DNA from 3 places in the Streptomyces sp. NPDC028308 genome. Region 2 is predicted to be linked to each of the others. Evidence: riboswitches for the same ligand, from Rfam matches in the RefSeq annotation. Region 2 holds a riboswitch; each other region holds the start of a gene.
The links. A riboswitch is a leader RNA that binds a small molecule or an ion and turns the genes downstream of it on or off. The one in region 2 is predicted to bind cyclic di-AMP.

Region 1 (10,151 bases), on a different contig from region 2:
GACACCGCCGAGGTCGAACTCGCCATCGGCGGCATGACCTGCGCCTCGTGCGCCGCCAGGATCGAGAAGAAGCTCAACCGCATGGACGGGGTCGAGGCCACCGTCAACTACGCCACGGAGAAGGCGAAGGTCAGCTACCGCGGCCAGGACGTGTCGGTGGCGGACCTGATCGCCACCGTGGAGGCCACGGGCTACACCGCCGCCGAACCGGCTCCACCGCACACCGGGCCGGGGCGGGACGGCGCCGCCCCGGGCGAGGCCGACGAGCTGCGCCCCCTGCGGCAACGGCTGGTCACCGCCGTGGTCCTGGCGGTCCCGGTCGTCGCGATGGCGATGATCCCCGCCCTCCAGTTCGAGTACTGGCAGTGGCTCAGCCTCACCCTCGCCGCTCCCGTGGTCACCTACGCGGCCTGGCCGTTCCACCGGGCCGCGATCACCAACGCCCGCCACGGCGCGGCCACGATGGACACGCTCATCTCGGTGGGCACCTCGGCCGCCTTCCTGTGGTCCCTGTGGGCGCTGTTCCTCGGCTCCGCCGGCACCCCGGGCATGACGCACCCCTTCGAGTTCACCGTCGGCCGCTCCGACGGCGCCGGGAACATCTACCTGGAGGCCGCCGCCGGTGTCACCGCCTTCATCCTGGCCGGACGGTACTTCGAGGCCCGCTCCAAGCGCCGGGCCGGTGCCGCGCTGAAGGCGCTGCTGGAGCTCGGGGCCAAGGAGGTCACCGTGCTGCGGCAGGGCCGTGAGCGGCTGGTCCCGGTGGGCGAGCTGCGAGCAGGGGACCGCTTCCTGGTCCGGCCCGGCGAGAAGATCGCCACCGACGGAACCGTCGTCGAGGGCACCTCGGCCGTCGACGCCTCCATGCTGACCGGCGAGTCCGTGCCGGTCGAGGTCGGCCCCGGGGACACCGTCACGGGCGCCACGCTGAACGCCGGCGGCCGGCTCGTCGTCGAGGCCACACGGGTCGGCGCGGACACCCAACTCGCCCGTATGGCACGACTGGTGGAGGACGCGCAGAACGGCAAGGCGGCGGCCCAGCGGCTGGCCGACCGGATCTCCGCCGTGTTCGTGCCCGTCGTCATCGCCCTCGCGCTCGGCACCCTCGGCTTCTGGCTGGGCAACGGCGCCGGGCTGACCGCCGCGTTCACCGCCGCGGTGGCGGTGCTGATCATCGCCTGCCCCTGCGCGCTGGGCCTGGCGACCCCGACCGCGCTCATGGTGGGCACGGGCCGGGGCGCGCAGCTCGGCATCCTGATCAAGGGCCCCGAGGTCCTGGAGAGCACGCGCAGGGTCGACACGATCCTCCTGGACAAGACCGGCACCGTCACCACCGGCAGGATGACCCTCCTCGCCGTCCACACCACCCCCGCGACGAGCGAGGCCGAGGTGCTGCGGCTGGCGGGCGCCCTGGAGCACGCCTCCGAACACCCCGTCGCCCGGGCCGTCGTCACCGGGGCGACCGAGCGGGGCGTCACCCTGCCGGTCCCCGAGGACTTCGCCAACGTCGCCGGGCTGGGAGTGCAGGGCGTCGTGGACGGTCACGCGGTCCTCGTCGGCCGCGAAAGGCTCCTCCGGGAGTGGTCCATGAGCCTGCCGGCGCAACTGGAGCGCGCTCGGGCCGTCGCCGAGGCGGCCGGTCGCACCGCCGTCGCGGTCGCCTGGGACGGCGAGGCGCGGGCGGTCCTCGAAGTCGCCGACGCCGTCAAGGACACCAGCGCCGAGGCCGTACGACGACTGCGGGCCCTCGGCCTCACACCGGTCCTGCTCACCGGCGACAACCGGGCCGTCGCCGAGTCCGTCGCGGCCGAGGTCGGCATCGACGAGGTGATCGCCGAGGTCATGCCGGAGGACAAGGTCGCCGTCGTGGAGAGGCTCCAGGCCGAAGGGCGCAGCGTCGCGATGGTCGGCGACGGTGTCAACGACGCCGCCGCGCTGGCCCGGGCCGACCTGGGCCTGGCCATGGGCACCGGAACCGACGCGGCCATCGAGGCCGGCGACCTGACCCTCGTACGCGGCGACCTGCGCGTCGCCGCCGACGCGATCCGGCTGTCCCGCAGAACGCTGGGCACCATCAGGTCGAACCTGTTCTGGGCCTTCGCCTACAACGTGGCCGCCCTGCCGCTCGCCGCGGCGGGCCTGCTCAACCCGATGATCGCCGGAGCCGCCATGGCCTTCTCCTCGGTCTTCGTCGTCGGCAACTCCCTGCGCCTGCGCGGGTTCAGGGCCCTCGACTGACCCGGACGCCGCGAACCCCGTCACGGAGGGGACGGAGCGGCCACTTGTGACGGTTGTTCCATCCCGTCGCAAGTGGCCGTTCTGTCCTGTTTGGTGCTTAAGGTCCAACTGGCAATGATTTAGGGCTCGCTGGCGTCCTGGTGCGTGAGCAGGGTCATACCGGTGACGGTGCGTCGCGGCCGCCGTCCGTCAAATCCTCGGGTGCGCCAGGGGATTGCGGCCCCGGGAAGATCGCTCGTCGACGGACAGTCACCGGCAATAGGGACATCGATCAAGAAATGGGTGTGCACAGAAACCCCACAAGCTTGTCCAGGCCCTCTCATGTCGCTTACGTTCTGCCTCACTCCGGACGGACGCCCAATCCTGCCGCCGCCCGGATCCCGCACACTCACCCGTCCACGGCAGGAGCGGGGGACCCACAGGTACGACGCCTGTTCCGGTCTCCGGAACGGGCTAGGGGTCAAGCCGCGCGCAACGCGGCCGGGCATCTCCAGCCCGCACCCGACAGCTCACCTCGCAGGCGCCGGAGAGGAATGCACCATGCCCGCGAAGGGTAAGCACCGCCGTCCCAAGTCCCTGCGCATCACCCGCTCGATAGCCGTCGCCGGCACCGGTGGCGCCGCACTCGCGCTGCCCCTGATGGGAGCCGCCGGCGCCCACGCCGCCACTCCGGCGGCCGCCGCCTCCTCCGCCACGGCGAAGACCGTCGCCGCCGCCCCCGTCGCCGCCCAGAAGGCCGTGACCAAGACCTACGCGGTCAAGGCGGGCGACTCCCTCGCGAAGATCGCCGACGACCAGGACGTCAGCGGCGGCTGGAAGAAGCTCTACCAGGACAACCGCAAGGCCATCGGCGGCGACCCCGCGCTGATCCACCCGGGCCTGAAGCTGACGCTCGGCGGCAAGGCCGCGTCCGCCCCCGCCAAGCCCTCCACCGCCGCCAAGCCGTCCGGCAAGACCACCCAGACGGCCAAGACGCAGGCCGCCCCGGCCGCCGCCACCAGCAGCTCCGGCTACACCCTGCCGGTCGAGGGCGCGACCGTCGGCACGTCCTACAAGACCGCGGGCAGCATGTGGTCCAGCGGTTACCACACCGGCGTCGACTTCGTGGCCCCGACCGGCACCACCCTCAAGGCCGTCGGACCGGGCACCGTCGTCTCGGCCGGCTGGGGCGGCGCGTACGGCAACCAGGTCGTCATCCGGCACACCGACGGCCAGTACTCCCAGTACGCCCACCTGTCCTCGCTCTCGGTCTCGGCCGGGCAGACCGTGACCGGCGGTCAGCAGATCGGCCTGTCCGGCGCGACCGGCAACGTCACCGGACCGCACCTGCACTTCGAGATCCGCACCACGCCGGACTACGGCTCGGACGTGGACCCGCTCGCGTACCTGCGCGCGCACGGCGTCTCCGTCGGCTGACGCCCGCACCCGCACACCGGAGGCCGGACCCCGATCACCGGGGTCCGGCCTCCGCCGTGCCGGGGGGGGGCGACACTCCTTTGCGGCGGTGACCGCCGCACGCGTACCGCGTGGGTGGACGCAGGCGTTGAGGCTCGTCAACCGCCCTTGAACACCGCCTTATTCCGGGATTGACCAACACTTGACGAGTGGCTTATCTCACCGCACGTCAACCCCTTCCTACGGTCGCGTAGCTCACATCAAAAGGTGAATCATGGGCCGATGTGGCAGACGATTCGAAGAGTGACAACAGATCAGTGATCGGGTCGTACGTGGCGGTGGGGGACAGCTTCACCGAGGGCGTCGGCGATCCCGGTCCGGACGGGGCCTTCGTCGGCTGGGCCGACCGGTTCGCGGTCCTGCTCGCGGACCGACGGCCCGAGGGCGACTTCGGCTACACCAACCTCGCCGTACGCGGCAAACTGCTCGACCAGATCGTGGCGGACCAGCTCCCGCAGGCCAAGGCGCTGGAACCCGACCTCGTCTCCTTCTGCGCGGGCGGCAACGACATCATCCGGCCCGGCACCGACCCCGACGAGGTTGCAGAGCGCTTCGAGCGGGCCGTCGCCGACCTCACCTCGGTCGTCGGCACCGTCATGGTGACCACCGGCTTCGACACCCGCGGCGTACCCGTGCTCAAGCACCTGCGCGGCAAGATCGCCACGTACAACGGACACGTACGGGCCATCGCCGACCGCTACGGCTGCCCGGTGCTCGACCTGTGGTCCCTCAAGACCGTGCAGGACCGGCGCGCCTGGGACGGCGACCGGCTCCACCTCTCTCCCGAGGGGCACACTCGCGTCGCCCTGCGGGCCGGGCAGGTCCTCGGCCTGGAGGTCCCGGCGGACCCGGACCAGGCCTGGCCCCCGCTCCCGCCGCGTGGCACCTTCGAGGTGCGCCGCGACAACATCCAGTGGGCGCGCGAGTACCTCGTGCCGTGGATCGGACGGCGGCTGCGCGGCGAGTCCTCCGGGGACCACGTGGCGGCCAAGGGCAGCCTGTCGCCCGACGACATCAAGACGCGGATCGCACCGGCCGTCTGAGCGGTACGAGGGGCCGGGCGGAGCGCCGGGCGGGTGCGCGGGCGGGCTCAACGGCTCTGCTGCACGGAATCGTTGCGGCCCGCCGTCCCGTCGGTGCCGGGGAGGGCCGGCTTCCGCGGGGGAGTGGGCGGACCGACGGGCAACTGGACTCGCCGTAAAGGGAGTTCGTGAGCGCCCGTGTCCGGCCCCGGTGTGTCAGGTGCCGGGCGGTGCGGTCAAGGTGCCGGGCGGTGCGGTCAGGGCCTCGCGCTCCAGGCCCAGTTCACGGGCGAGCGCCTCGTCCACCCACGCCTGGGTGCGCGCGCGGGACACCGAGCCGGGGTACGCGGTCATCTGCACGGCGAGACCGTCCAGCAGGGCCGTCAGCCGCAGGGCCGCGTCCTTGGGGTCCGGACACGTGAACTCGCCCGCGGCGACGCCCTCCGCGATGACCTCGGCGATCGCCGCCTTCCACTGCCGGTCGAGGCCCTGGGTGACCTCGCGCAGCCCCGGCTCGCGCAGGGCCACCGCCCAGCCCTCGATCCACAGCCGCCAGCCCTTGGCCTGTCCGGTCGGCGCGTACCAGCGCACGGCGGCCCGCAGCCGGCGCAGCGCCGACGTGCGCCGGCCCAGCAGCTTGCGCAGCCGGGCCAGGTCGTCCTCGGCGGCGAACGTGAACGCCTCCGCGACCAGCTTCTCCTTGGTCGAGAAGTGGTAGAGGACCAGCGCGTTGCTCACTCCCAGCGCCGCGGCCACGTCGGCGATCCGTACCGCCGCGACACCCCGCGCCTCGATCTGCCCGATGGCGGCCCGCAGCATCTCCTCGCGCCGCCGGCCCACACTCAACCGCACTCTCGCCACGCGGCAACCCTAATCCGTCGCGCGGGACGGCCCGACGGGGGCTCGGGGCCGGTCCCGCGCCGAGGGGTGCCGGGACCTCACCGGTAGCGGCCGTACCGTTCGGCGATCACCGGCAGCCGGTCGGCGACGATGGCGTGCGCGGCCTCCCTGGGGGTGCTGCCGTCGGCCTCGGCGCGGGCCAGCGTCCGGTCGATCAGGGTGCGCATCGAGCGCCGGATGTGCGTGAACGCCTCGTCCGGGTCGGGGCCGATGTCGCCGAACAGCGTCCACCACCACCATGCGTTGGTGCCGGAGTTCACCACCACGTCCGGCAGGACGGTGACCCCGCGCGCTGCGAGCAGTTCCTCCGCCTCGGGCAGCACCGGCATGTTGGCGGCCTCCACGATCCAACGGGCCCTGACACCCGCCTGGTTGTCCGTGTCGATCGCATACGAGATGGCGGCCGGCACCAGCACCTCCGCGTCGGTGGACAGCCACGCGTCGGCGTCCAGTTCACGGTCCGTGGGACGCAGCGCGCCGCGGTCGACGGTGCCGTAAGCGTCCCGCGCGGCCAGCAGCGCGTCGACGTCGAGTCCGCGCGGATCGGCGATCGTGCCCTTGACGTCGGCGACCGCCACCACGGTGAGCCCGGCGCGGGCCAGGAAACGCGCCGTCGCCCCGCCCATGGTGCCGAGACCCTGCACGGCGACGCGGGTCCCCGCGTACGGCACGCCCGCCCGGTCCAGGGCCGCGAGCACGGACTCGGCGACCCCGCAGCCGCCGGCCAGCTCGTCGAGCCCGATGCCGTCCACCTCGACCGCGAACGCGTCCGCCAGCCGCCGCCGGGCCGCCGCCTCGTCGTCGAGCAGCGGGTACACGGCCTGGATCGAGGAGACGAGCCCCGCCTCGGCCATCGCCCGGTCCACGACGTCCTGCGTGAGACCGAGGTCCTCCCCGGTCGCCCAGACGCTCTCGACATAGGGGCGCACCGCCCGCAGGTACCGCACGAGCACGCCGTACGCCTCCGGGTCCCGGGGGTCGCAGTCGATGCCGCCCTTGGCGCCGCCCAGCGGGATGTAGCGGCCCTGGGGGTCGTAGTGCAGGGCCTCCTTCATCGTCATGCCGCGGGCGAGACCGACGACCTCCTCGACCGTGCAGCCCTCGCGCATGCGCAGCCCGCCGCTGGAGACCCCGCGCACCAGCCGGTCGACGACCAGGTGCCCCTGCCGTCCGGTGACGTGGTCGGTCCAGGTCAGCGTGATGAGCGGGGCGTCGCCGGGGGCGGTCATGGGGGCTCCTGGGGTGGGTGGGCCGGAGGGGTCGTGGGCGGCGGGGCCCTTGGTGAACCCGCGGTCGGGATCCGCAGGGATGATAGCCGGGCGACCCCGCTTACTGAACGGCGGATCAGTTGCGGACGCGGGGCGGGCAACCGGCCGGTGGGGTCCGGGACACCGTGCCGTCACCCGAATGACCCGGCGTTGTCGGAGGGGCGGACCATAATGGAATGTCAGACCGACTCCACCAGGAGGTTGCCGTGACCGGTTCCCGTCCCCTGAGCTCCGGGCTCCGCTCGTTGCGGCCCGCCGCCTTCGGCGCGGATCCGAGCGGCGAGCGCCTGGAGCGCATCCGCAGGTCGCCCAATTTCGCCGACGGTGTCTTCAAGAACCCGGAGAGTGCCCGGATCCGCCCCGACGGTTCCATGATCGAGCTCGCGAAGGTCTTCTTCCGCCGGGACGAGCGGCCCCACCGGTCCCCGGTCGGCACGGTGCCGGTGCACCCCACGACCCTCGCTGACCTCGCGGCGCCCCCTGCGAGCGGACTGCGGATCACCTGGATGGGACACTCCAGCGTGCTGGCCGAGATCGACGGGCACCGGGTGCTCTTCGACCCGGTGTGGGGCGACCGCTGCTCCCCGTTCGCCTTCGCCGGACCCAAGCGGCTGCACCCCGTGCCCCTGCCGCTGGCCGCCCTCGGCCCGGTCGACGTCGTCGTCATCTCGCACGACCACTACGACCACCTGGACATGCCGAGCATCAAGGCCCTGGCCGGCACGGACACGGTCTTCGCGGTGCCGCTCGGGGTCGGCGCGCACCTGGAGCGCTGGGGCGTCTCCGCCGACCGCCTGCGCGAGCTGGACTGGAACGAGTCGACGAAGGTCGGCGGCCTCACCCTGACCGCCACCCCGGCGCGCCACTTCTGCGGCCGCGGCCTGCGCAACGCGCAGCACACGCTCTGGGCCTCCTGGGCCGTCGCGGGCGACGAGCACCGGATCTACCACAGCGGTGACACGGGCTACTTCGAGGGCTTCAAGGACATCGGCGCCGAGCACGGCCCGTTCGACCTGACGATGATCCAGGTCGGCGCGTACAGCGAGTTCTGGCCGGACATCCACATGACGCCCGAGGAGGGCATGCGGACGCACCTGGACCTCCAGGGCGGCCGGCCCGCCGGCGTGATGATGCCGATCCACTGGGCGACGTTCAACCTCGCGACGCACCCGTGGGTGGAGCCCGGCGAGGGCACGATCGAGGCCGCCCGCGCGGCGGGCGCCCGTATCGCCCTGCCGCACCCGGGGGAGCCGTTCGAGCCCACGGCCGAGACCGTCCCGTCCGAGCCCTGGTGGCGTGGTGTTGCCCGGGAGCCCGAGGGCGGCTGGGACGCCCCGGCGAAGACGGCCGCCGCGGCCCCGGAGGCCACGGCGAGTGACCCCGAGGCCAGGTCCGCGGAGGGCACGGGAGAGCCGGAGACCGTCCCCGCCGGGTGACCGACCGGGGCGAGGAACCGTACGGCGAGGGCCGAGGAGCGCACCGCTCCTCGGCCCTCGCCGTTTGCCACTGACCGCTTCTGACCAGCTCCGATCGATTCGTTTCCGAAGGTGAGCGGATGTCCGAGGCGCTTGTCGGTCTGTCGTACGAAGCCTCATACCAGAGCGGGACGGTCTCCGCGGGAGTTTGTCAACTGCCCGTCGCACATGATGTGTTGCCGACTACTGTGAGTGGCCGTCGGGCGACGCGGGGTCGATCTCCTCGGCTCCGTCGGCCGACTCCGCGATGGCGCATGCCCGAGTCGCAGACCCGCGGGGGTCCCGTGCCCCCGACGCACCAGTACGAGGACGCCGATGTCTCACCTCCGCGCACCGGCCGCACGCGCAGACCGCCGTGAGGGCGGCCGGCACGGGCGGCCGGTCGCCCGCGCCGCTCCGCCGCTGCCCGAGACCCACATACGGTCTCAGCTGCTGCGGCTGGCCGTCCTGCCGCCGATCGCGGTGGCCCTGAGCGCCTGCGCCGCCGTCCTGTTCATCCTGCGCACGGCCGGGGCCCGGCCCAGCCCGACGCTGTGGGCCGTGCTCGCCGGAGCCGCCGGCGTGGCGTGCGCGGGGATCGTGATCGCCGCGATCGCCGCCGACCGCGCGGCCAGGTCCGTCCGCGACCGCGTCGCCGCCCTGCGCCGCACCACCGCCCGCGGCGAGGCGGACCTGCGCGCCCTTGTCGACACCCTGCGCCGCGGCGAGGCCGCCCCCCAGCGCAAGCCGCGCAAGGGGCCGCCCGGGGACGCCGACGACTTCGAGCTGCTCGCCGCCGACCTGGTCCGCGCCCAGGACGGCGCGGTGACCGCGGTCGTGCAGGCCGCGCAGCTCTCCAGCCACGCGGGCAGCGAACAGAAGGTCGAGGTCTTCGTCAACCTGGCCCGGCGGCTCCAGTCCCTCGTGCACCGGGAGATCTCCATCCTGGACGAGCTGGAGAACGAGATCGAGGACCCGGACCTGCTCAAGGGCCTCTTCCACGTCGACCACCTCGCCACCCGCATCCGCCGCCACGCCGAGAACCTCGCCGTCCTCGGCGGGGCCGTCTCACGCCGCCAGTGGAGCAACCCCGTCTCCACGACCGAGGTGCTGCGGTCCGCGATCGCCGAGGTCGAGCAGTACTCACGGGTCAAGCTGGTGCCGCCGATCGACGGCACCCTGCGCGGGCACGCGGTCGCCGACGTCATCCACCTGCTCGCGGAGCTCGTCGAGAACGCCACCGTGTTCTCGGCCCCGCACACCCAGGTGCTGCTCCGGGCCAGCCTCGTCACCTCGGGACTGGCCGTCGAGGTCGAGGACCGGGGCCTCGGCATGCCCGTCGGCGAGCAGGACAAGATGAACGCCCTGCTCGCCGACCCCGACCAGGTCAACGTCGCCAGCCTGCTCCAGGACGGCCGCATCGGACTGTTCGTGGTCTCGCAGCTGGCCCGGCGGCACGGCATCCACGTACGGCTCCAGGCGAACATCTACGGCGGCGTCCAGGCCGTACTCGTCGTACCGCAGGCGCTGCTCGGCACGGACCCGGAGGAGCCCGGGGCGGTGCCGCGGGCACCGGCGCGGGAGGCGGCGCAGCCGCCGCGTCCGGCGCCCGGCCCGCCGCAGCTCCAGGCCGCCGGAGCCGCGCCCGAGCCGTCGGCGCCCCGGCACGCCGCGGCGCCCGCCCTGCCCCGGCAGACGCGTCAGCCGCGGCGGGCACCGGCCACCGCGTCCGGCGTCGACGGCGGCCCCGCGCCGCTGCCCCTGCGCGGCGCCCGCCAGGAGCGGCCCACCCCGGCGGAGGCCGTGCCCGGCGT
Region 2 (10,151 bases):
TCGAGGAGGAGGTCCCGGCCCGCGCGCTGATGGCCGCCTACCGCCTCCCGGAGGACGGCACACGCGCGTGTGACGCGGCCGACGTGGCGCTGACCGTCCTCGGCGGCGGCGAGTCGTCCCGCCTCTACAACCGGCTCGTACGCCGGGACCGTACCGCCGTCGCCGCCGGGTTCGGCCTGCTGCGGCTCGCCGGGGCACCCTCCCTGGGCTGGCTCGACGTGAAGACGTCCGGCGACGTCGAGGTGCCGGTCATCGAGGCGGCCGTGGACGAGGAGCTCGCCCGGTTCGCCGAGGAGGGCCCCACGGCCGAGGAGATGGAGCGCGCCCAGGCCCAGTTGGAGCGCGAGTGGCTGGACCGGCTCAGCACGGTCGCCGGCCGCGCCGACGAACTGTGCCGCTACGCCGTCCTGTTCGGCGACCCGCAGCTGGCCCTGACCGCCGTGCAGCGGGTGCTCGCCGTCACCCCCCAGGAGGTGCAGGAGGTCGCCAAGGCCCGGCTGCGCCCCGACAACCGCGCGGTGCTCGTCTACGAGCCCGTCGCCGCCGAAGAGGCGCAGGCCGCCGAAGCCACCGACGAGGACGAGGAGTCGGCCAAGTGACCGAGCTCGCGACCATGGAGTTCCACCCGCAGCCCCAGGCCGGCGAGGCCAAGCCGTGGGCGTTCCCGGCGCCCGAGCGCGGCACGCTCGACAACGGCCTGACGCTGTTGCGCTGCCACCGCCCCGGCCAGCAGGTCGTCGCCGTCGAGGTGTTCGTCGACGCGCCCCTGGAGGCCGAGCCCGCGGGCCTCGACGGTGTCGCCACGATCATGGCGCGCGCGTTCTCCGAGGGCACCGACAAGCACTCCGCCGAGGAGTTCGCCGCCGAGCTGGAGCGCTGCGGCGCCACCCTCGACTCGCACGCCGACCACCCGGGCGTCCGCCTGTCCCTCGAAGTCCCGGTCTCCCGGCTGGAGAAGGCGCTCGGGCTGCTCTCCGACGCGCTGCGGGCACCGGCGTTCGCGGACAGCGAGATCGAGCGGCTGGTGCGCAACCGGCTGGACGAGATCCCTCACGAGGCCGCCAACCCGGCCCGCCGTGCCGCCAAGGAGCTCTCCAAGGAGCTGTTCCCGGCCACCTCGCGCATGTCGCGTCCGCGCCAGGGCAGCGAGGCGACGGTCGAGAAGATCGACGCGGCGGCCGTACGCGCCTTCTACGAGAAGCACGTCCGCCCCGCCACCGGCACCGCCGTCATCGTCGGCGACCTCACCGGGATCGACCTGGACGCGCTGCTCGCGGACACCCTCGGTGCGTGGACCGGCTCGTCGGCCGAGCCGCGCCCGGTGCCGCCGGTGACCGCGGACGACCGGGGCCGCGTGATCATCGTCGACCGCCCCGGTGCCGTGCAGACGCAGCTGCTCATCGGCCGCGTCGGAGCCGACCGTCACGACCGCGTGTGGCCCGCCCAGGTGCTCGGCACCTACTGCCTCGGCGGCACGCTCACCTCGCGCCTGGACCGCGTCCTGCGCGAGGAGAAGGGCTACACCTACGGAGTGCGGGCGTTCGGCCAGGTGCTGCGCTCGGCCCCGGACGGCTCGGGTGCCGCGATGCTCGCCATCAGCGGCTCCATCGACACGCCCAACACGGGTCCCGCCCTGGACGACCTCTGGAAGGTCCTGCGCACGCTCGCCGCGGAGGGCCTGACGGACGCGGAGCGCGATGTGGCCGTGCAGAACCTCGTGGGGGTCGCCCCGCTCAAGTTCGAGACGGCGGCGGCGGTCGCGAGCACGCTCGCGGACCAGGTCGAGCAACACCTCCCGGACGACTACCAGGCGACCCTCTATCAGCAGCTCGCCGCCACGGGCACGGTGGAGGCCACCGCCGCGGTCGTGAACGCCTTCCCGGTGGACCGGCTGGTGACCGTCCTGGTGGGCGACGCCGCGCAGATCGCGGAGCCCGTGAGGGCGCTCGGGATCGGTGAAGTCAGCGTCGTACGAGCCGAGTAGGACCGTGCGGACAAGGACCCCGGTGACCGAGAGGTCGCCGGGGTTCTCGCGTTTACCCGTGGTCCATCCGGGGTTTCGCGCGCGCTTACCCGACTTCGTCCTCAATATGTCCGTATTGCTAGGTGGTTGCCCTTCTGCCCTGTGGCATGCACTACAAAAACCGCGATCCGTTTGTCGATCGAAAGACGCCCCCCTTAGCGTCAATCCGGCTGTTCGTCAGGCAGTGCGCCGCGTCCGCGGCACCGGACAGTCATCGCCGAGTCCCCGTACGGCGCGAGCCAGGGGAGCCGGGGACCCATCGCAGTCCCTGGGGTGAATCGGGCGTCCTTCCTCGCGGAGGAGGCCCGTAGGAGACCTTCCTGCTCCGAACCCGTCAGCTAACCCGGTAGGCGAGAGGGAAGGAAAGGACCAGCCCCTTCATGGCGTTCACCCGTGCCACCGGGAAGCATCGTCGTCCGAGCCGGATCACGCGGACCACCAAGAGTGCGGCGGGCGTGGCGGCTCTCACCACCACCGGTGTCATCGGAACCCTGGCCGCCCCGGCGTTCGCCGCGGACACCGCCGTCCAGCAGACCGGGCTCACCCAGGCCATCACGATCGGCGACACGGTCGCCGAGCAGATCGACGCGCAGGCCGCCGCCCAGCAGCACGCCGCCGAAGAGGCCGCGGCGCTGAAGAAGGCCGAGGAGGCCGCGCGGCAGCGCGCTCTGGCCGAGGTGAAGGAGGAGCGCGCGGCCAAGGCGCGCGCCGCCCGCGCCGCCGAGCGCAAGCTCCTCAACACCTTCGTCGCGCCGATCGCAGGCTCCTACGTCTCCACCGGCTACAAGACCGGTGGCAGCCTCTGGTCCTCCGGCAGCCACACCGGCGTCGACTTCCACGCCGCGTCGGGCACCGTCGTCCACGCCGTCGGCGCGGGCACCGTCGTCACGACCGGCTGGGGCGGTGCCTACGGCAACCAGGTCGTCATCAAGATGCACGACGGCACGTACACCATGTACGGCCACCTGTCGTCCATCAGCGTCACCGAGGGGCAGACGGTCACCCCGGGACAGCAGATAGCCCTCTCCGGGTCCACCGGCAACACCACCGGACCCCACCTCCACTTCGAGGCCCGTACGACGGCCGAGTACGGCTCGGACCTCGACCCCGTCTCGTATCTGCGCTCGCACGGCGTCAGCCTCTGACACCCGTACGACTTCCGAAGGCCCCGGCTCCGTGAGCCGGGGCCTTCGTCGTTTCGAACGGCCCTCTGTCCAAAAAATAGCCATGGATTCCGGTCCGCCGTCGGAAATTCCGTCCCGCTGCAATAGAGTCACTGAATGGGCGTCAATCGACGGCGTTTCGCGATGATTAAGGCGGAGGTCCGCTCATGCGCATTCCGGCGCACTCGGTATGCACGGCGATCCGTGACGACATCGTCGCGGGTGTCTACGAGCGCGGCGGCCGGCTCACCGAGGAACTGCTCGCCCGCCGCTACGGCGTCTCGCGCGTCCCGGTGCGCGAGGCGCTGCGCACCCTGGAGGCCGAGGGCTTCGTCGTCACCCGGCGGCACGCGGGCGCGTGCGTGGCCGAGCCCACCGAGCAGGAGGCGGCCGACCTCCTGGAGATGCGGATGCTGCTGGAGCCGCTGGGCGCCGCGCGGGCCGCGCAGCGCCGCACCGAGGCCCACCTCAAGGTGCTGCGCGGACTGGTCAGGCTGGGGCAGGAGCGGGCCAGGAGGGGCCACAGCGAGGATCTGCGGTCCCTGGGGGTCTGGTTCCACGAGACGCTCGCGCAGGCGTCCGGAAGCCCCGCGCTCACGTCGACGCTCGCCCAGCTGCGGCACAAGATCGCCTGGATGTACGCGGTGGACGCCCCTGCCAGTCCCGCGGAGTCCTGGGCCGAGCACGGCGGCATCGTGGACGCCGTCGCACGCGGGGACAGTGAGCGGGCGCGCGCCATCACCGCGCTGCACACCGAGCGCGCCGGCTCCGCGCACCGCTTCCGCTCGCCTGGCCGGGGCGACCTCGCGGACCGTGTGAGGACTTCGCAACATCCCGTAAACACGTCGGGCCTGCGGCATTAACAGAAGCGCCGTATACAAAGAGGGATATGTGGCGGGGGAGTATTTCCGCTGCCTTCTTTTCCGTGCGCCGGTAATTCACGGGGGCGCTTTTTCCGCATGCTCCGGACGCCGTGTTCGGGCCGGGAGCGGAAAATGGTCGGGGGCGGTGCACGGAAAAGACCCGGACGGAGGCGGGGGCTTCCGTCCGGGCATGGAAAACGGCGAAGCCGCGTCGGCCCGGTCCGGGTTCGACGCGGCTTCGCCGCATGCGGGGTGTCCGCGGGGTCAGACGGTCTCGGGAAGCTCGTCGAGACCCTCGGAGACCAGCTTGGCCAGACGGTCGAGCGCGGCGTCCGCACCCTCGGCGTCGGAGGCCAGGACGATCTCCTCGCCGCCCTGGGCGCCGAGGCCGAGGACCGCGAGCATCGACGCGGCGTTGACGGGGTCGCCGTCCGCCTTGGCGATCGTCACGGGGACGCCGGAGGCCGTGGCCGCCCGGACGAAGATGGAGGCGGGGCGGGCGTGGAGGCCCTCGGCCCAGCCGACGTTGACGCGGCGCTCAGCCATGTGATGCTGCCCTTCGAGTGTTTCAGGGTTGTCTAGACCAGTGTCCCATACGGTGGAGCGTGTCCCGGCGGCCCGCGAACGGGACCCGGGCGGACTCCGCCTCCAGGATGCCCCCCGAAGCCGCCGCCGGACCTGCCCTCAAGGGGTGTCGCGCGCCCGGGCCTGCGCCGCGACGGTGTCGGACCCGCGCCGTACGCTGGGCCCCATGCAGACGTCGTCGGACCGGCACGAGTACCCCGCCCACTGGGAGGCCGACGTGGTGCTGCGCGACGGCGGCACCGCGCGCATCCGGCCCATCACGGTCGACGACGCCGAGCGGCTGGTCAGCTTCTACGAGCAGGTCTCGGACGAGTCGAAGTACTATCGCTTCTTCGCGCCCTACCCGCGCCTGTCCGCCAAGGACGTCCGCCGCTTCACGCACCACGACTTCGTGGACCGCGTGGGACTCGCGGCCACCGTCGGCGGCGAGTTCATCGCCACCGTGCGCTACGACCGCATCACCCCCGACGGACTGCCCGCCTCCTCCCACCCGGCGCCCGCCGGCCCCGACGGCGGACAGGCGCCCCCCGTCTCCGACGAGGCCGAGGTCGCCTTCCTCGTCCAGGACGCCCACCAGGGGCGCGGCGTCGCCTCGGCCCTCCTCGAACACATCGCGGCGGTGGCCAGGGAGCGCGGCATCCGCAGGTTCGCCGCCGAGGTGCTGCCGGCCAACAGCAAGATGATCAAGGTGTTCACGGACGCCGGCTACCAGCAGAAGCGCAGCTTCGAGGACGGCGTCGTCCGGCTGGAGTTCGACCTGGAGCCGACGGACCGCTCACGCGCCGTCCAGTGGGCGCGGGAGCAGCGGGCCGAGGCGCGGTCCGTGCAGCGGCTGCTCGCGCCGGGCTCGGTGGCCGTGATCGGAGCGGGCCGCACCCCCGGGGGAGTCGGCCGCAGCGTCCTGGACAACCTGCGCGACGCCGGCTTCACCGGCCGCCTGTACGCGGTGAACCGGGCGTTCGAGGAGAAGGAGCTGGCCGGCGTCCCGGCCCACCGCTCCGTCCGGGAGATCGCCGAGCCCGTCGACCTGGCGGTCGTCGCCGTCCCCGTGGAACAGGTGCCCGAGATCGTCGCCGAGTGCGGTGTGCACGGCGTGCAGGGACTCGTCGTGGTCTCCGCCGGATACGCGGAGAGCGGTCCCGAGGGACGCGAGCGCCAGCGCGAGCTGGTCCGCCAGGCCCGTACGTACGGCATGCGCATCATCGGGCCCAACGCCTTCGGGGTCATCAACACCTCCCCCCGGGTGCGCCTCAACGCCTCCCTCGCGCCGGAGATGCCGCGCGCCGGCCGGATCGGCCTGTTCGCCCAGTCGGGGGCGATCGGCATCGCGCTGCTGTCCCGGCTGCACCGGCGCGGCGGCGGCGTCACGGGCGTCACGGGCGTGTCGACGTTCGTCTCGTCCGGCAACCGTGCGGACGTGTCCGGCAACGACGTGCTCCAGTACTGGTACGACGACCCGGACACCGACGTCGCCCTGATGTACCTGGAGTCCATCGGCAACCCCCGCAAGTTCACCCGGCTCGCCCGGCGGACCGCGGCGGCGAAGCCGCTGGTCGTCGTCCAGGGCGCGCGGCACGGCGGGGCCGCCCCGCAGGGCCACGCCGTACGGGCCACCCGGCTCCCGCACGCGACGGTCTCCGCGCTGCTGCGGCAGGCCGGCGTCATCCGCGTCGACACGATCACCGAGCTCGTCGACGCGGGGCTGCTGCTGGCCCGCCAGCCCCTTCCGCAGGGCCCCAGGGTCGCGATCCTCGGCAACTCGGAGTCGCTCGGCCTCCTCACCTACGACGCCTGCCTCGCCCAGGGACTGCGCCCGCTGCCCCCGCTCGACCTGACGACGGCGGCCTCGGCGGACGACTTCCACGACGCGCTGGCCCACGCGCTGGCCGACGACGACTGCGACGCCGTGGTGGTGACCGCCATCCCGGCCGTGGGGGAGACGTCCGCGGCCGACGCGGCGCTGGCCGAGGCGCTGCGCTCCGCCGCCACGGCCGCTCCCGCCAAACCGGTGCTCGTCGTCCACGTCGAGCTGGGCGGTCTCGCCGAGGCGCTGTCCGCCGCCGCGAGCACCGCCCCCCAGCCGGCCGGGGCCCGGACCTCCCCGGCACCCTCCGAGCGGACCGCCGGGACGCCGCGCCCGGCGGAGCGCGCAGCCGGCGACGACCTCGCCGCGAGCCCCCGCCTCATCCCGGCGTACCCCGCCGCCGAGCGGGCCGTCCGCGCCCTCGCCGAGGCCGTGAAGTACGCCCAGTGGCGCCGGGAGGCCGCCGACCCCGGCAAGGTCCCGGAGTGCGAGGACATCGACGAGAGGGGCGCCGCCGCGCTGATCGACGGACTCCTCGCGAGCACTGAGGGGCTCACGCTGGGCCCGGACGAGACCTGCGACCTCCTCGGGCGGTACGGGATCGCCGTCCGCAGGGCCCTGCCCGCGCCCACGCCCGACGACGCGGCCGAGGCCGCCCGCACCCTCGGCTACCCCGTGGCCCTCAAGGCCACCGCCCCGCACCTGCGCCACCGCGCCGACCTCGGGGGCGTCCGGCTCGACCTCGCCGACGAGGAGCAACTGCGCCGGGCCTACGCCGAGTTGACCGAGCTGTTCGGCACGCCGGAGGAGCTGCGGCCGGTCGTCCAGGCCATGGCGCCCCGCGGGGTCGACACCGTCGTACGGGCCGTCATCGACCCGGCGGCCGGTGCCGTGCTCTCGTTCGGGCTGGCCGGGGCCGCGTCCCAGCTGCTCGGCGACACGGCGCACCGGCTGATCCCGGTCACCGACCGGGAGGCGGCCTCGCTGGTGCGGTCGGTGCGGACGGCGCCGCTCCTGTTCGGCTGGCGCGGCTCGGCCCCCGTCGACACGGCCGCCCTCGAAGAGCTCATGCTGCGCCTGTCGCGGCTGGTCGACGACCACCCGGAGGTCGTCGCGGTCTCCCTGGAGCCGGTCGTCGTCGCGCCGCACGGCGTGAGCGTCCTCGGTGCCACCGTGCGGCTCGCCCGTCCCCCCGCCCGCGACGACCTGGGCCCCCGCACGCTCCCCGTCGTCTGACCGCGCCCCGCCGCCCCCGCCGGGTGGCCCGTCCCCCGCCCGACACCCGCGAGCGGTGCCTCGCAGCCGGTGCGCCACCGTAGGATGGACGTCATGGCCAAGACCAGTACGACGACCCAGGGGCTGCGAGCGGCGATCGAGCGCAGCGGCTACTACCCGGCTCTCGTGGCCGAGGCGGTGGAAGCCGCCGTCGGCGGCGATGCCGTCAGGTCGTTCCTGGTCCACCAGGAGACGACGTTCGACGCGAACGAGGTCCGCAGGCACGTCACGGTGCTGGTCCTCACCGCCAACCGCTTCATCGTGAGCCACACCGACGAGCAGGCGGCGGACACCACCTCCCCGACGCCGTACGCCACGACGTCGACGGAGTCCGTGAAGCTCAGCCGGATCTCGTCGGTCGTGGTCAGCCGCGTCGTGGCGAACCCCGAGTCGTACGCGCCGGGTACGCTGCCCCGCGAGGTCGTCCTGACCATCGGCTGGGGCGCGGTCTCCCGCATCGACCTGGAGCCGGCGGCCTGCGGCGACCCGAACTGCGAGGCCGACCACGGCTACACCGGCAGCTCCACGGCGGACGACCTGAGCCTGCGTGTCAGCGAGGCCGGGGACGGTCCGGAGACGGTGCGTCAGGCCCTCGCCTTCGCGCAGGCCCTCTCCGAAGCGACCGCGGACGTCACGCGCTGATGGTTCTGCCCGCCTGGGACCACCCGGAACCGCTCGCCCTCGACTCCGCGCCCGTCCCCGAGTACGGCACCGGTTCGCTGGCCGACCTGCTGCCCACGCTCGCCGCGGGCATGGAGGTGCCCGGCGCGACCGTCGCCATACCGGAGCTGGCCGCGGCCGACCGCAACTGCGTCTTCCTGATCGACGGTCTCGGCTGGGAGCAGCTGAAGGCGCACCCGGACGAGGCCCCCTTCATGACCTCGCTGCTGGCGTCCTCCCGCGGGGGCACGGGCCGCCCGATCACCGCGGGCTACCCGGCCACCACCGCTACCTCGCTCGCCTCCGTCGGCACGGGGCTGCCGCCCGGCGCGCACGGCCTGCCCGGCTACACCGTGCGCAACCCGGACACGGGCGCCCTGATGAACCAGCTGCGCTGGAACCCCTGGACGGAACCGGGCGTCTGGCAGCCCTACCCCACCGTCTTCCAGCTGGCGGACGCGGCCGGTGTGCACACCGCCCAGGTCTCCTCGCCCGGCTTCCAGAACACCCCGTTGACGAAGGTCGCGCTCAGCGGCGGCACCTTCCACGGCCGGCTGACCGGCGAGGAGCGCATGGACTTCGCGGCCGAGCAACTGGCCGCGGGTGACCGCTCCCTGGTCTACACGTACTACGCGGAGGTGGACGGCAAGGGCCATCGCTTCGGCGTCGACTCCGACCCGTGGCGCGGCCAGCTGATGTACGTCGACCGGCTGGTCCAGCGCCTGGCGGAACAGCTCCCGCCGCGCACCGCCCTCTACGTCACCGCCGACCACGGCATGATCGACATCCCCTTCGACGAGCAGCACCGCATCGACTTCGACGAGGACTGGGAGCTCAAGGCCGGCGTCGCCCTGCTGGGCGGCGAGGGCCGCGCCCGCCACGTCTACGCGGTGCCCGGCGCCGAGGCGGACGTGCTGACCTGCTGGCGCGAGGTGCTCGGCGAGCAGTTCTGGGTGGCCTCGCGCGACGAGGCCGTCGCGGCGGGCTGGTTCGGCCCGCACGTCGACGAGCGGGTGTACGGGCGGATCGGCGACGTGGTCGCGGCGGCCCGGGACGACGTCCTGCTGATCGCCTCCGAGCGCGAGCCGAAGGAGTCGGCCATGGTCGGCAACCACGGTTCGATGACCCCCGTCGAACAACTGGTCCCGCTGCTCCAAGTACGCTCCTGAGTCATCCGCCCGATCCGCACGTGCCCCGAACCCCTGCCGACCTTCCGCCGAAAGGTGCTCAACCCGCCATGCCCGAGCTGGTGTTCTTCTCCGGAACGATGGACTGCGGGAAGTCGACGCTGGCTCTGCAGATCGAGCACAACCGGTCCGCCCGGGGCCTTCAGGGCCTGATCTTCACGCGTGACGACCGCGCCGGGGAGGGCAAGCTCTCCTCCCGGCTCGGGCTGGTCACGGACGCCGTGGAGGTGATGGCGGGCCAGGACGTGTACGCGTACGTGGTCGACCACCTCTCGCAGGGCGGCCGCGCGGACTACGTGATCGCGGACGAGGCGCAGTTCCTGGCGCCGGACCAGATCGACCAGCTGGCGCGCATCGTGGACGACCTCGGCATCGACGTCTTCGCGTTCGGCATCACCACGGACTTCCGCTCCAAGCTCTTCCCCGGCTCGCAGCGTCTGGTGGAGCTGGCCGACCGGGTCGAGGTCCTCCAGGTCGAGGCGCTGTGCTGGTGCGGCGCCCGTGCCACGCACAACGCCCGCACGATAGGCGGCGAGATGGTGGTCGAGGGCGCCCAGGTGGTCGTGGGCGACGTCAACCAGTCGGACGCCG
Region 3 (10,151 bases), on a different contig from region 2:
CTCCCCCTGCGCGTCTTCCTCGGCGTCACCTTCATCTACGCCGGTCTCGACAAACTCACCGACAGCGCCTTCATGAAGGACGCCGGAGCCGGTTCGATCGGCGACATGATGCGCGCCGCCCGCAACTCGTCCGCGATCCCCGCCCTCGTCGACCTGGCTCTCAACAACCCCGTCGGCTTCGGGTACGCCATCGCCTTCGGCGAGCTGGCCGTCGGCATCGGCACCCTCCTCGGTCTGCTGGCCCGCCTCGCCGCGCTCGGCGGCGCGCTGATCTCCCTCAGCCTCTGGCTGACGGTGAGCTGGGCCTCCGATCCCTACTACTACGGCAACGACCTGGCGTACCTGATGGCCTGGCTGCCTCTCGTCCTCGCCGGCGCCGCGGTCCTGTCCGTGGACGCCGCCCTTCGCGCCAGGCGCCGCCGCGCGGGCGTCTACTCATAAGGCCGCCCCGTCAGCGGGACGCCCCCGCTTCAGAAGGGGCCCGCTCCGCTCTGGACGAGCGGCGTCGGCGCAGCGCGCTCGTCAGGAACGCCGCCGCGCCCGCCAGGCACAGGCCGCCCGCGACGATCGGGATCATTGCGAACCACGGGGTCTCCCACAGGCCGCCCGCGTCACCGGCGTAGACGACGCCCGCGAGGGCCAGGAAGCAGCCCGCTATCAGCTTTCCCGGCTGGAACTCATGACGTAGCACGGGCCACCTCCGCCTGTCCGGCGCCGACTTCCAGCTGGAGGTCGAGCGTGCCCGCGCTCTTGCCGCCCGTGGCCGGGGGGAGCGTCACCTGTTTGTTCCTGCCCGGCTGCACGTCCACGTCCTTGCTGTCGTCGCCCGGCAATTGGATGTCGCCGACACCCACTTCGATGTCCAGCCGCACGGTCACGTCGTCGGGGACCACCACCTTCAGCCGGCCCACGCCGACCTCGGCGTGCGTGGACACCGTCTGGCCCTTGGCGAGGTCGAGGCCGCTGAGGTCCAGGGTGCCGACACCGGTGCCGAGGTCGTAGGTCCGCTGTACGTCGGAGACCGCCGCCGGGGTCCACGTGGTGCGGACCCAGTGGGTGCTGATGTCGCCGGGGAGAGCCGCGGCGCAGGCCAGCAACCCGGCGGTGACGACGGCGAGGAAGACCGAACCGGCCCCCGTACGGCCGAGGAAGGCGCTGACCGCGATGCCGACGCCGAAGACGACGAGCGCGCAGGCGAGCCCGGTCTGCACGCTGGTGCCGAGCGCGTGGTCGTCCCAGGTGAGCCCCGTGCCTAGGGCGCCCGCGACCAGTGCGGTCAGGAACACCCAGCCGCCGATCCACCGCGGGCCGCGCGGCTGCGGCTCCTGGGACACGCGTATGTGGCTGCGGGACGTGCCGCGCGCGATGTTCACCGCAGCCGCTATGTCCCGGTCCCGGGAGTCCGGGGGGCCCCACAGATAGCCCGTGCCGCCGACATGTGTGCCGTCCTTGACGATCGGGTCGCGCCACCAGGACGGGTACGCGTACGGCACCGGGGGCGCCTTGGCCTCGGGCGGGGCGTCGGCCGCGGCCTGCGCGGCGAGCGGGTCGGGATCGGGGTCGCCGCGCTGCTGCGACCAGTACCCGGCGCCCGCCAGCAGGATGGCCAGTATCACGGCGAAGGCGAGCACCCCGCCGTTGTGCAGCATGGAGAGGAAGACGCCGCAGCCGACCAGGGCGAAGAGGACCGCTGCCAGCGCCTGGCCGTCGACGCGGCCGGTGAGCAGCTTGCGTACCTCGTTCTCCTCGTCGTCGTCGGTCGGGACGAACAGCCAGACGAAGCCGTAGAAGATGAGGCCGAGGCCGCCGGTCGCGGCGAGCACCGCCAGCACGATCCGGAAGATCACCGGGTCCATCTCGCACTGCCGCCCGAGCCCGGCGCACACCCCGCCCAGCATCTTCTGCCGGCGGTCGCGCCGGAAGCGGTGCGGGGGGCCGGGCGGGGCCGCTCCTCCGTGCGCCCCGTGCGCGCGCGGCTCGCCGGCGGGGCCGGGGCCGGCCGCTCCGGCGCCCGGGCCCGGACCGGGATCCGGTGCCGCCGCGTGCTGGTGATCTGTCATGGGTCCATGGTGACGGGCGAGGGGCCGTGAGGGGAGTCGGGATGACCCTGGCCCGACCCTGAGATCGTCCCTGACGAGGCCGGGGGGAAGCGTTCTGACGCCGGTCCTTCGAAGATCAGGGGAGTCTCGGGGGCCGACCCTGATGCCCCGGTCCGCCGGGCGTGTGAACATCGATGGCATGCCGGAAGCCGCAGCAGTGCCACTCGCCCCGCTCGAGGGTCCGCGGCCGCCGCGCAAGCTCTACCGCAGCAGCGACGGACGCTGGCTCGGTGGCGTGGCGCGGGGGCTCGCCGGGCATCTCGGGCTGCCTGTCGTGTGGCTGCGGCTGATGTTCGTCGGCCTGTTCATGGCGGACGGCCTGGGCGCGCTGCTGTACGCGGCGTTCTGGTTCTTCGTGCCGCTGGGAGTCGGCGGCGTCGACGCCGGGCGCCCCCCTGCGGTCACCACCGAGCCCGCGCCCGACGGCCGGCGCAGACTGGTCGCCCGCAAGCCGGACCGGGGCCAGATCGTCGCGCTGCTGCTCATGGTCGTCGTGGCCCTGGTCTTCGTCGGCAACGTGAATCTCGGCGGCGGTGCCAAGGCGTATCTCTGGCCGACCGTCCTCGTCGGCGCCGGTGTCGCCCTGGTCTGGCGCCAGGCGGACAACGCGCGCCGGGCCCGCTGGATGGAGGTCGGCCGCCGCAGACGCACGCTGACGCTGCTGCGCTCCGCCGCCGGTGTCCTGCTGGTCACCGCCGGCGTCTCCGGCATATTCGTGCTCCAGGGCTCCGCCGCCCACCTCGGCTCCGTCCTCCAGGCGGCGCTCGCCGTCCTGGTCGGCATAGCGCTCCTCGCGGGCCCCTATCTCGTCCGCATGACCCAGGACCTCTCCGAGGAGCGCCTGATGCGCATCCGCGCCCAGGAGCGGGCGGAAGTCGCCGCGCACGTCCACGACTCGGTGCTGCACACCCTGACCCTGATCCAGCGCAACGCGGAGAACGCGGGCGAGGTCCGCCGGCTCGCCCGCGCCCAGGAGCGCGACCTGCGCGCCTGGCTCTACAAACCGGAGGGCACCGGCAAGGACGAGGCGGAGGAACCGGACACCCTCGCCGAGGCGGTCCGGCGCAACGCCGCGGAGGTCGAGGACAAGCACGGCGTCCCCATCGAGGTCGTCGTCGTCGGGGACTGCCCGCTCGACGAGGGCCTCGCCGCACAGATGCAGGCCGCGCGGGAAGCGATGGTGAACGCCGCCAAGTACGGTGGCGACGGCGGCGCGGTACAGGTCTTCGCCGAAGTCGAGGGCAGGACGGTCTTCGTGTCCGTGCGGGACCGCGGCCCGGGCTTCGACCTCGACGCGATACCCGCCGACCGCATGGGCGTCAGAGAATCGATCATCGGCCGCATGGAGCGCAACGGCGGCACGGCGCGGCTGCGTGCGGTGCCGGACGGCGGCACGGAGGTCGAGCTGGAGATGGAGAGGGCGGAGAGTACGTCATGAGCGACGTGAACGGGCCGGACGAGGCCAAGGGGCCCGCGGGACCCGGAAGTTCTGCCGAGGCGGGCGCCACGGGGGCCGGCGAGCCCACGGAACCGGCCGGGCCGGCCGCGGGCGGGCGCCGGGCGCGGGTCGTGCTCGTCGACGACCACCGCATGTTCCGTACGGGGGTGCAGGCCGAGATCGGGGAGACCGAGCGGACCGGCGTGGAGGTGGTCGGCGAGGCCGCCGACGTCGACCAGGCGGTCACGGTCATCACGGCCACCCGGCCCGAGGTCGTCCTCCTCGACGTCCACCTGCCGGGCGGCGGAGGCGTCGAAGTGCTGCGCCGCTGCGCACCGTTGATGGCCGACCCGGAGCAGCCGGTGCGCTTCCTCGCGCTCTCGGTCTCGGACGCCGCGGAGGACGTGATCGGCGTGATCCGCGGCGGCGCCCGGGGCTACGTCACCAAGACGATCACCGGCACCGACCTGGTGGACTCCATCTTCCGGGTCCAGGACGGCGACGCGGTCTTCTCGCCCCGCCTGGCCGGGTTCGTCCTGGACGCCTTCGCCTCGACCGACGCCCCGCCCGTCGACGAGGACCTGGACCGCCTCACCCAGCGCGAGCGCGAGGTCCTGCGCCTCATCGCCCGCGGCTACGCGTACAAGGAGATCGCCAAGCAGCTGTTCATCTCCGTCAAGACGGTCGAGTCCCATGTCTCGGCGGTGCTGAGGAAGCTCCAGCTGTCGAACCGGCACGAGCTGACCCGCTGGGCGACGGCACGCCGGCTGGTGTGAGCGACCGGGCCTCTCGCGCCCGTACCCGGTGGTCACGCGCCCGTACTCGGCGGGCCCGCACCCGGGGAAGGCGCGGGGCTGCGGCGGGCCGAGGGCGGTCGGGGCCCGCCGGTCGTCCGGGTCGGCGGGGGTGAGCGGTGTCAGCGGGGCGTCGCGGCCGGCGCCGGTCCCAGGACCCGTAGCACCCAGCGGTAGTGGCGTACGGCCTTCGCGATCCCGAGCAGGCCCGTCAGCCACAGGATCAGCCCGATGCCCATCCCCAGGACGACGTCGCTGTGCGCGTCGCGGCCCGGCTCGGCGCCCGAGACCGCCGCGAGCGACGCCCACAGCCCGATCGCGCACATGACGGTGGACGAGAGCAGCCAGAAGAGGCTGAGGCCGGGGGAGCGCAGGCGGGCGTCCGTCGGCGGGTGACTGTCCAACACCAGCCAGGCGTCGAGGAGTTGCTCGATCTGGCGGTCGCGGCGGACGGCCACGGCGACCGCGACGACGGGCGGGGCGAGCGAGGCGAGCCCGAGGATCGCGAAGATCGGCCCCAGCACCACGCGTGTCGGATCACCCTGCTCGAACTGCTGGAGCGGCAGCACCAGCAGCGCCCACCCGATGATCGCCACGAGCGACAACAGCCACAGCAGCAGCACCCGGTGCACCCCGAGGCTTCGCGCCCGCAACTCCTCCAGGGCCCGCCCCCGGTCGGCCAGCAGCGCCGACCGGTCCGGCCAGGTCCGCAGCTGCCAGGGCGGCGGAAGCGGCAGCAGGGAAGGGGACATCGGGACCTCTCGGACGGCGACGGGCGGCGATGCCGCTGGACCACGACGGACGGTGCGCGTCTGCGGTCGACGCTACCGCGCGAACGTGGCCATGCCATCAGCGCGTACCCGCGTCCGGCCGGAATCCTCCGCCTGCCGTACGGGGTCCTCACACCACCCGCGTAGCCCCCGCAAACGGCATCTCGTCGATCGGCGCCAGTCGTACCGGCGCCGACGGGTTGGGGGCGTGGATCATCCGGCCGCCTCCGACGTAGATGCCCACATGGCTGATTCCCGAGTAGAAGAAGACGAGGTCCCCCGGCTGGAGTTCGGCGCGCGAGACCCGCCGGCCGGCCCCGATCTGGGCGTACGTCGTGCGGGGCAGCGACACGCCCGCGGCGCGGTACGCGGCCTGGGTGAGGCCCGAGCAGTCGAAGGCGTTGGGGCCGGTGGCGCCCCACACGTAGGGGCTGCCGAGCTTCTGATAGGCGTACGCGACCGCCTCCGCCGCCCGGGAACCGGGCGCCTTGGCCGGGGTGGCACTCGTGCCGGTGCCGGACGGGAGGCCCGCCGTCTCCCGTGCGCCGGCCCGCGAGGCGTGCCCGGTGCCGCCGCCGTCCGCCGAGAGCCGCGCCCGCTGCTCGTCCGTGAGCCGGGACAGCAACCGGCGTGCCTCGCCCAGCTTCGTGTTGACCGTCTTCTTCTGCCGCTTGAGCTCGGCCTGCCGGGACTTGAGGGAGGTCAGCTCGACGCGGGCGGCGCCCCGCAGCTGCTCGATCTCGCGCAGCTGCTTGCGTACGCGCGCCACGGCCGCGGCCTGCCGGCTTCCCGCACGTTCGGCGAAGGCGGCCCCGTCCAGGTACCGGTCGGGGTCCTCGGACAGCGCGAGCTGCACGGCGGGGTCGAGGCCGCCGGTGCGGTACTGCGCCGTGGCGATCGAACCCAGCGCGTCCCGGGCCGAGTTGAGGCGGTCCGTCCTGCGGGCCGCCTCGTCGCGCAGCGTCCTGAGCCGCCGCTCCCCCTTGTCGGCCTTCTCCTTCGCCCCGTTGTACTTCTCGGTGGCGACCTCCGCCTCCTGGTACAGCTTGTCGACCTTGGCCTTGACCTGCGCCGGGGAGAGCTGCGGTTCGGCGTGTCCCGTCCCCTCGAAGGCGGTGGCCGTCGTCGCGCCCGCGAGGGCGAGGGTGGCGGCGGTGCGGGCCGTCTGACCGCCGAGCGAGCGTTGTCTGGGCTTGCGGTGCGATGCCACGAGGGCACACATCCTTTCGCGAAGACTCGTTCCGCACGGCCGCCCGGCGGGGCACGGCGACGCGTCCGGCGACGGCCCGCACAGGGGGAGCGGGGCGCCGCCGGACCTTTCGGCGGAAGCGACCGGTTGCCGCCCCTGGCCCGGGCGGCGGTGGAGAGCCGGTCACCTGGGGGAGGACGCTAAACCTGAGCGTGAGCGGCCGGTGACGCCATGTGCGGAAGTGGCGGGAGAGGTCCGCCGGGTGACCGGATGTGACCGCGCTCCCGGTCCGTGGGCGTCGGCTTGACGCTGAGTGCTGACCGAAGCGGGGATTTTCCGACGGGGCCCGAGACCCTGGTGCTATGAGCCCACTGGGCGGTCGTGAGAGGTGTCGCGTGACCGCCGAGACGGAGGTGAACACTGCGGCGGGTGGGTCCCGTGGGGTGCGACCGACCGGGGGGCCGGACGGCTGCCGGAGCCGGAAGCGGGTCGCTGGAGACGGCTACCGGAGCCGGAGGGAGGGCTGGTGGAGGCGGCCGGCGGGGCCCCGATTAGGCTCCGGCGCATGGACGTACTCATCCATCTCTTCGTCGGCCTGCACATCATCGGCATCGCCGCGCTCCTCGGCGGCTTCCTCACCCAGATGAAGGCGATGGGCCAGGGCACGGCCCGCTTCGTCCCCGCGATGCTGCACGGCGCGCTCACCATGCTGGTCACCGGAGTCGTGCTGGTCGGTCTCAACCAAGCCGACGACAACTCGCTCGACAACGTCAAGCTCGGCGTGAAGCTGGCCCTGCTGATCGTGATCCTCGGGCTCGTCTACGTGAAGCGCGACGAGGAGAAGGTCGACAAGGGCGCCTTCGCCGCGGTCGGCCTGCTGACCGTCGCGAACATCTTCATCGCGGTGCTCTGGACCTGACGGCGCCCGCCCGGGGAACCCTGGGCGACCGGCCCGACCGGCCCGACCGGCCCGACGGCCGCGCCCGGCGTGACCCCATGGTCATCGGCAGGCCCGGCGGCCGTGTCCGGTGCGACCCGGGGGCCGTACCGGACACGAACGCGAGGGGGTGCCGGCGTGGTGGCGTCCCCTACGCGGGGCGCACCACGCTGTGGATCGACGAGGTGCCGTCGTAGTAGATCGACTCCTCGCGGACGTACGCGCCCGGCTTCGGGGCGTGGATCATCATGCCGTTGCCGATGTACAGGCCGACGTGGCTGATGTCGTCGTAGAAGAAGACCAGGTCACCGGGCTTGATGTCGGAGAGCGGGACCGTGGTGCCCGCGTCGACCTGGTCCCAGGTGGTGCGCGGCAGGGAGACGCCCGCGGCCTTCCAGGCGGCCTGGGTGAGACCGGAGCAGTCGTAGGAGTCCGGGCCGGTCGCGCCCCACACGTACGGCTTGCCGACCTGGGCCCGCGCGAAGGCGATGGCCTTGTCGGCCGTGGTGGCGTACGCCGGGTCCTCCGCCGTGCCGCCCGCGCCGGCGTCCGAGTCGCCCTGGTCCTGCTGGGCGGTCTCCTCGCGGCTCCGCTCCTCCTGCGCGGCCTGCTGCCTGGCCAGTTCCTCGGCCTTGCGGTCGGCCTCCTCGCGCTTCTTCTCCTCGATCGCCGCGAGCCGCGCCTTCTCCTCGGCGGTGAGCTTCGAGAGCAGTCCGCGGGCGTCGGCGAGCTTCCGCTGCACCTCGGCCTTGGTCGACTTGAGCGTCCGCTGCGAGGTGGTCAGCTTCTCCAGGCTCTCGGAGGCCTCCGCCCGCTTCTTCGCCGTCGCCGCCTGCTCGGTGACGTAGTCGTCCACCGCCACCTTCTGGCGGCTGGTCAGACGGCCCATGAGCTGGGTCTGGTCGAAGTAGTCCTGCGGGTCGTCCGCCAGCAGGAGGGTCGCGGTGTCGGGGGCTGCGGCCCCGGTGCGGTACTGGGCGGCGGCGTACGAACCCAGCTCCTCGCGCGCCGTGTTGAGCTTCTCGGTGCGCTTGGCCACGTCGTCCAGCAGGGTGTCGACGCGCTGGCGCTGCTTGGAGCTCTTCTCCTTGGCCGCGTTGTACTTCTGGGTGGCCGTCTCGGCCTGGTGGTAGAGGTCGTCCACCTTCTTCTGGACTTCCTCGAGACTCGGCCTGGGTTCGGCCGAGGGCGCGGCGTTCGCCGTCTGCGAGAGCAGGGCCACGGACGTGAGGGCCGCCGTGGCGAGGCCCGGGGCCCGGACACCCGCTACGCGCGTTCCCGCAGGACGCCATTTGCGATGCGACGCCAAGAGAGGCGACTCCTTCCACGATCCGCCTACCGAGTTAGCTGTCGGGTTCGGGCGGGTGGTTCGGAAGGGTTGCCCTACGGTCCGCGCCCGACAAGGCGGTCGGACCGATTCACCCCAAGGTCGGTGGGTCCCCGGCTCCGGTTGCCGCGTGGGCGCGCCGGACTCGGCGGAGGCCGCGCGGCCCGGCGTCGTTCGCCGGTTGGGTCGGGCGGCCTGACCGGCACGCTAGCCAACGCGTGTGGCTTCTGTGAAGGTTGATGTTCGATATGCCCGATACGTTTTCGTGACCTTTTTCGCGGGGACCGGGTCGCGCCGCCGTCGCGGATCGTTTTCCGGCTGATTGTCCTGACATGTGCGCCTTCCTCGGCGGACGTGGTGTGCGTCTCGTCCGGCCGTCACCCCAGGTGACGGGGTGGTTCCGGACGGCGAGAGCGGCCGGGCGGCGGGGGCGGCACCGGACGGAGCGGCACGCTGCCCGACGGGGCGAAGCGGCGGCCCGGGTACGGGAAGACGGCGGGCCTGGCGAGTGGTGCGGGGGCGATGCGCCTACGAGGGGAGCGGGGCGGCGGTGACCGGCGGGCCGGTCCCGGAATGCGGCGGAGTTCCCGAGGTGGCCGCGGGGTGTCAGTGGGGCGGCCTAGACTCGGAAGGCGATGAGCAGCCTCTTTGACGACAGCTTCCTGGCGGACCTCAAGCCCTCCGGGGCCCACGAGGAAGAGCCCCCGCCGCCGCCCGAGGACGGGACGCCGGAGCACCTCCCGGACGACCTGTTCGGCGGCCGCTTCGACGCGCCCCCGAGCAGGGACGCGTACTACCGCGACGGCGCCGCGCGCCCCGCGGTGGACCCGGCGGCGCTGCTGGACGGGCTGAACGAGAACCAGCGGGCGGCCGTGGTGCACGCCGGTTCCCCGCTGCTCATCGTGGCAGGCGCCGGATCGGGCAAGACCCGCGTGCTCACGCACCGCATCGCGTACCTGCTGGGCGAGCGCCATGTGCACCCCGGCCAGATCCTCGCGATCACCTTCACGAACAAGGCCGCGGGCGAGATGAAGGAGCGCGTCGAGCAGCTCGTCGGCCCGCGGGCCAACGCGATGTGGGTGATGACCTTCCACAGCGCCTGCGTCCGCATCCTGCGCCGCGAGTCGAAGAGGCTCGGCTTCACCTCCTCGTTCTCGATCTACGACGCCGCCGATTCCAAGCGCCTCATGGCCCTGGTCTGCCGCGACCTGGACCTCGACCCGAAGCGCTTCCCGCCGAAGTCCTTCAGTGCCAAGATCAGCAACCTGAAGAACGAGCTGATCGACGAGGAGGACTTCGCCGCCCAGGCCGCCGACGGCTTCGAGAAGACCCTCGCCCAGGCCTACGCCATGTACCAGTCGCGGCTGCGCGAGGCCAACGCCCTCGACTTCGACGACCTGATCATGACGACGGTCAATCTGCTCCGCGCCTTCCCCGACGTCGCCGAGCACTACCACCGCCGCTTCCGGCACGTGCTGGTCGACGAGTACCAGGACACGAACCACGCCCAGTACGCCCTCGTCCGCGAGCTCGTCGGCACCGCCGAGCACCCCGTGGACGTGCCGCCCGCCGAGGGCGACCTCGGGCCCGCCGAGCT

Region 1: another riboswitch for cyclic di-AMP. It lies ahead of ACZ4VA_RS28495 (M23 family metallopeptidase); the one in region 2 lies ahead of ACZ4VA_RS08180 (M23 family metallopeptidase).
Region 3: another riboswitch for cyclic di-AMP. It lies ahead of ACZ4VA_RS22565 (C40 family peptidase); the one in region 2 lies ahead of ACZ4VA_RS08180 (M23 family metallopeptidase).

What each region holds. Positions count from the first base shown of each region.
Region 1 is NZ_JBVHTO010000012.1:317,725-327,875, forward strand. It holds gene ACZ4VA_RS28490 (heavy metal translocating P-type ATPase) at 1-2,238, shown strand, start outside; cyclic di-AMP (ydaO/yuaA leader) riboswitch at 2,657-2,776, shown strand; gene ACZ4VA_RS28495 (M23 family metallopeptidase) at 2,779-3,654, shown strand; gene ACZ4VA_RS28500 (SGNH/GDSL hydrolase family protein) at 3,951-4,736, shown strand; gene ACZ4VA_RS28505 (TetR/AcrR family transcriptional regulator) at 4,932-5,576, opposite strand; gene ACZ4VA_RS28510 (glutamate dehydrogenase) at 5,654-6,844, opposite strand; gene ACZ4VA_RS28515 (MBL fold metallo-hydrolase) at 7,090-8,319, shown strand; gene ACZ4VA_RS28520 (ATP-binding protein) at 8,674-10,151, shown strand, end outside.
Region 2 is NZ_JBVHTO010000003.1:120,314-130,464, forward strand. It holds gene ACZ4VA_RS08170 (M16 family metallopeptidase) at 1-599, shown strand, start outside; gene ACZ4VA_RS08175 (M16 family metallopeptidase) at 596-1,984, shown strand; cyclic di-AMP (ydaO/yuaA leader) riboswitch at 2,229-2,391, shown strand; gene ACZ4VA_RS08180 (M23 family metallopeptidase) at 2,404-3,168, shown strand; gene ACZ4VA_RS08185 (GntR family transcriptional regulator) at 3,354-4,049, shown strand; gene ACZ4VA_RS08190 (HPr family phosphocarrier protein) at 4,314-4,595, opposite strand; gene ACZ4VA_RS08195 (bifunctional acetate--CoA ligase family protein/GNAT family N-acetyltransferase) at 4,801-7,674, shown strand; gene ACZ4VA_RS08200 (DUF5998 family protein) at 7,759-8,355, shown strand; gene ACZ4VA_RS08205 (alkaline phosphatase family protein) at 8,355-9,542, shown strand; gene ACZ4VA_RS08210 (thymidine kinase) at 9,611-10,151, shown strand, end outside.
Region 3 is NZ_JBVHTO010000009.1:323,680-333,830, forward strand. It holds gene ACZ4VA_RS22525 (DoxX family membrane protein) at 1-441, shown strand, start outside; gene ACZ4VA_RS22530 (hypothetical protein) at 452-691, opposite strand; gene ACZ4VA_RS22535 (PspC domain-containing protein) at 678-2,060, opposite strand; gene ACZ4VA_RS22540 (ATP-binding protein) at 2,203-3,537, shown strand; gene ACZ4VA_RS22545 (response regulator transcription factor) at 3,534-4,313, shown strand; gene ACZ4VA_RS22550 (hypothetical protein) at 4,454-5,083, opposite strand; gene ACZ4VA_RS22555 (C40 family peptidase) at 5,232-6,311, opposite strand; gene ACZ4VA_RS22560 (hypothetical protein) at 6,856-7,209, shown strand; gene ACZ4VA_RS22565 (C40 family peptidase) at 7,379-8,536, opposite strand; cyclic di-AMP (ydaO/yuaA leader) riboswitch at 8,544-8,701, opposite strand; gene pcrA (DNA helicase PcrA) at 9,190-10,151, shown strand, end outside.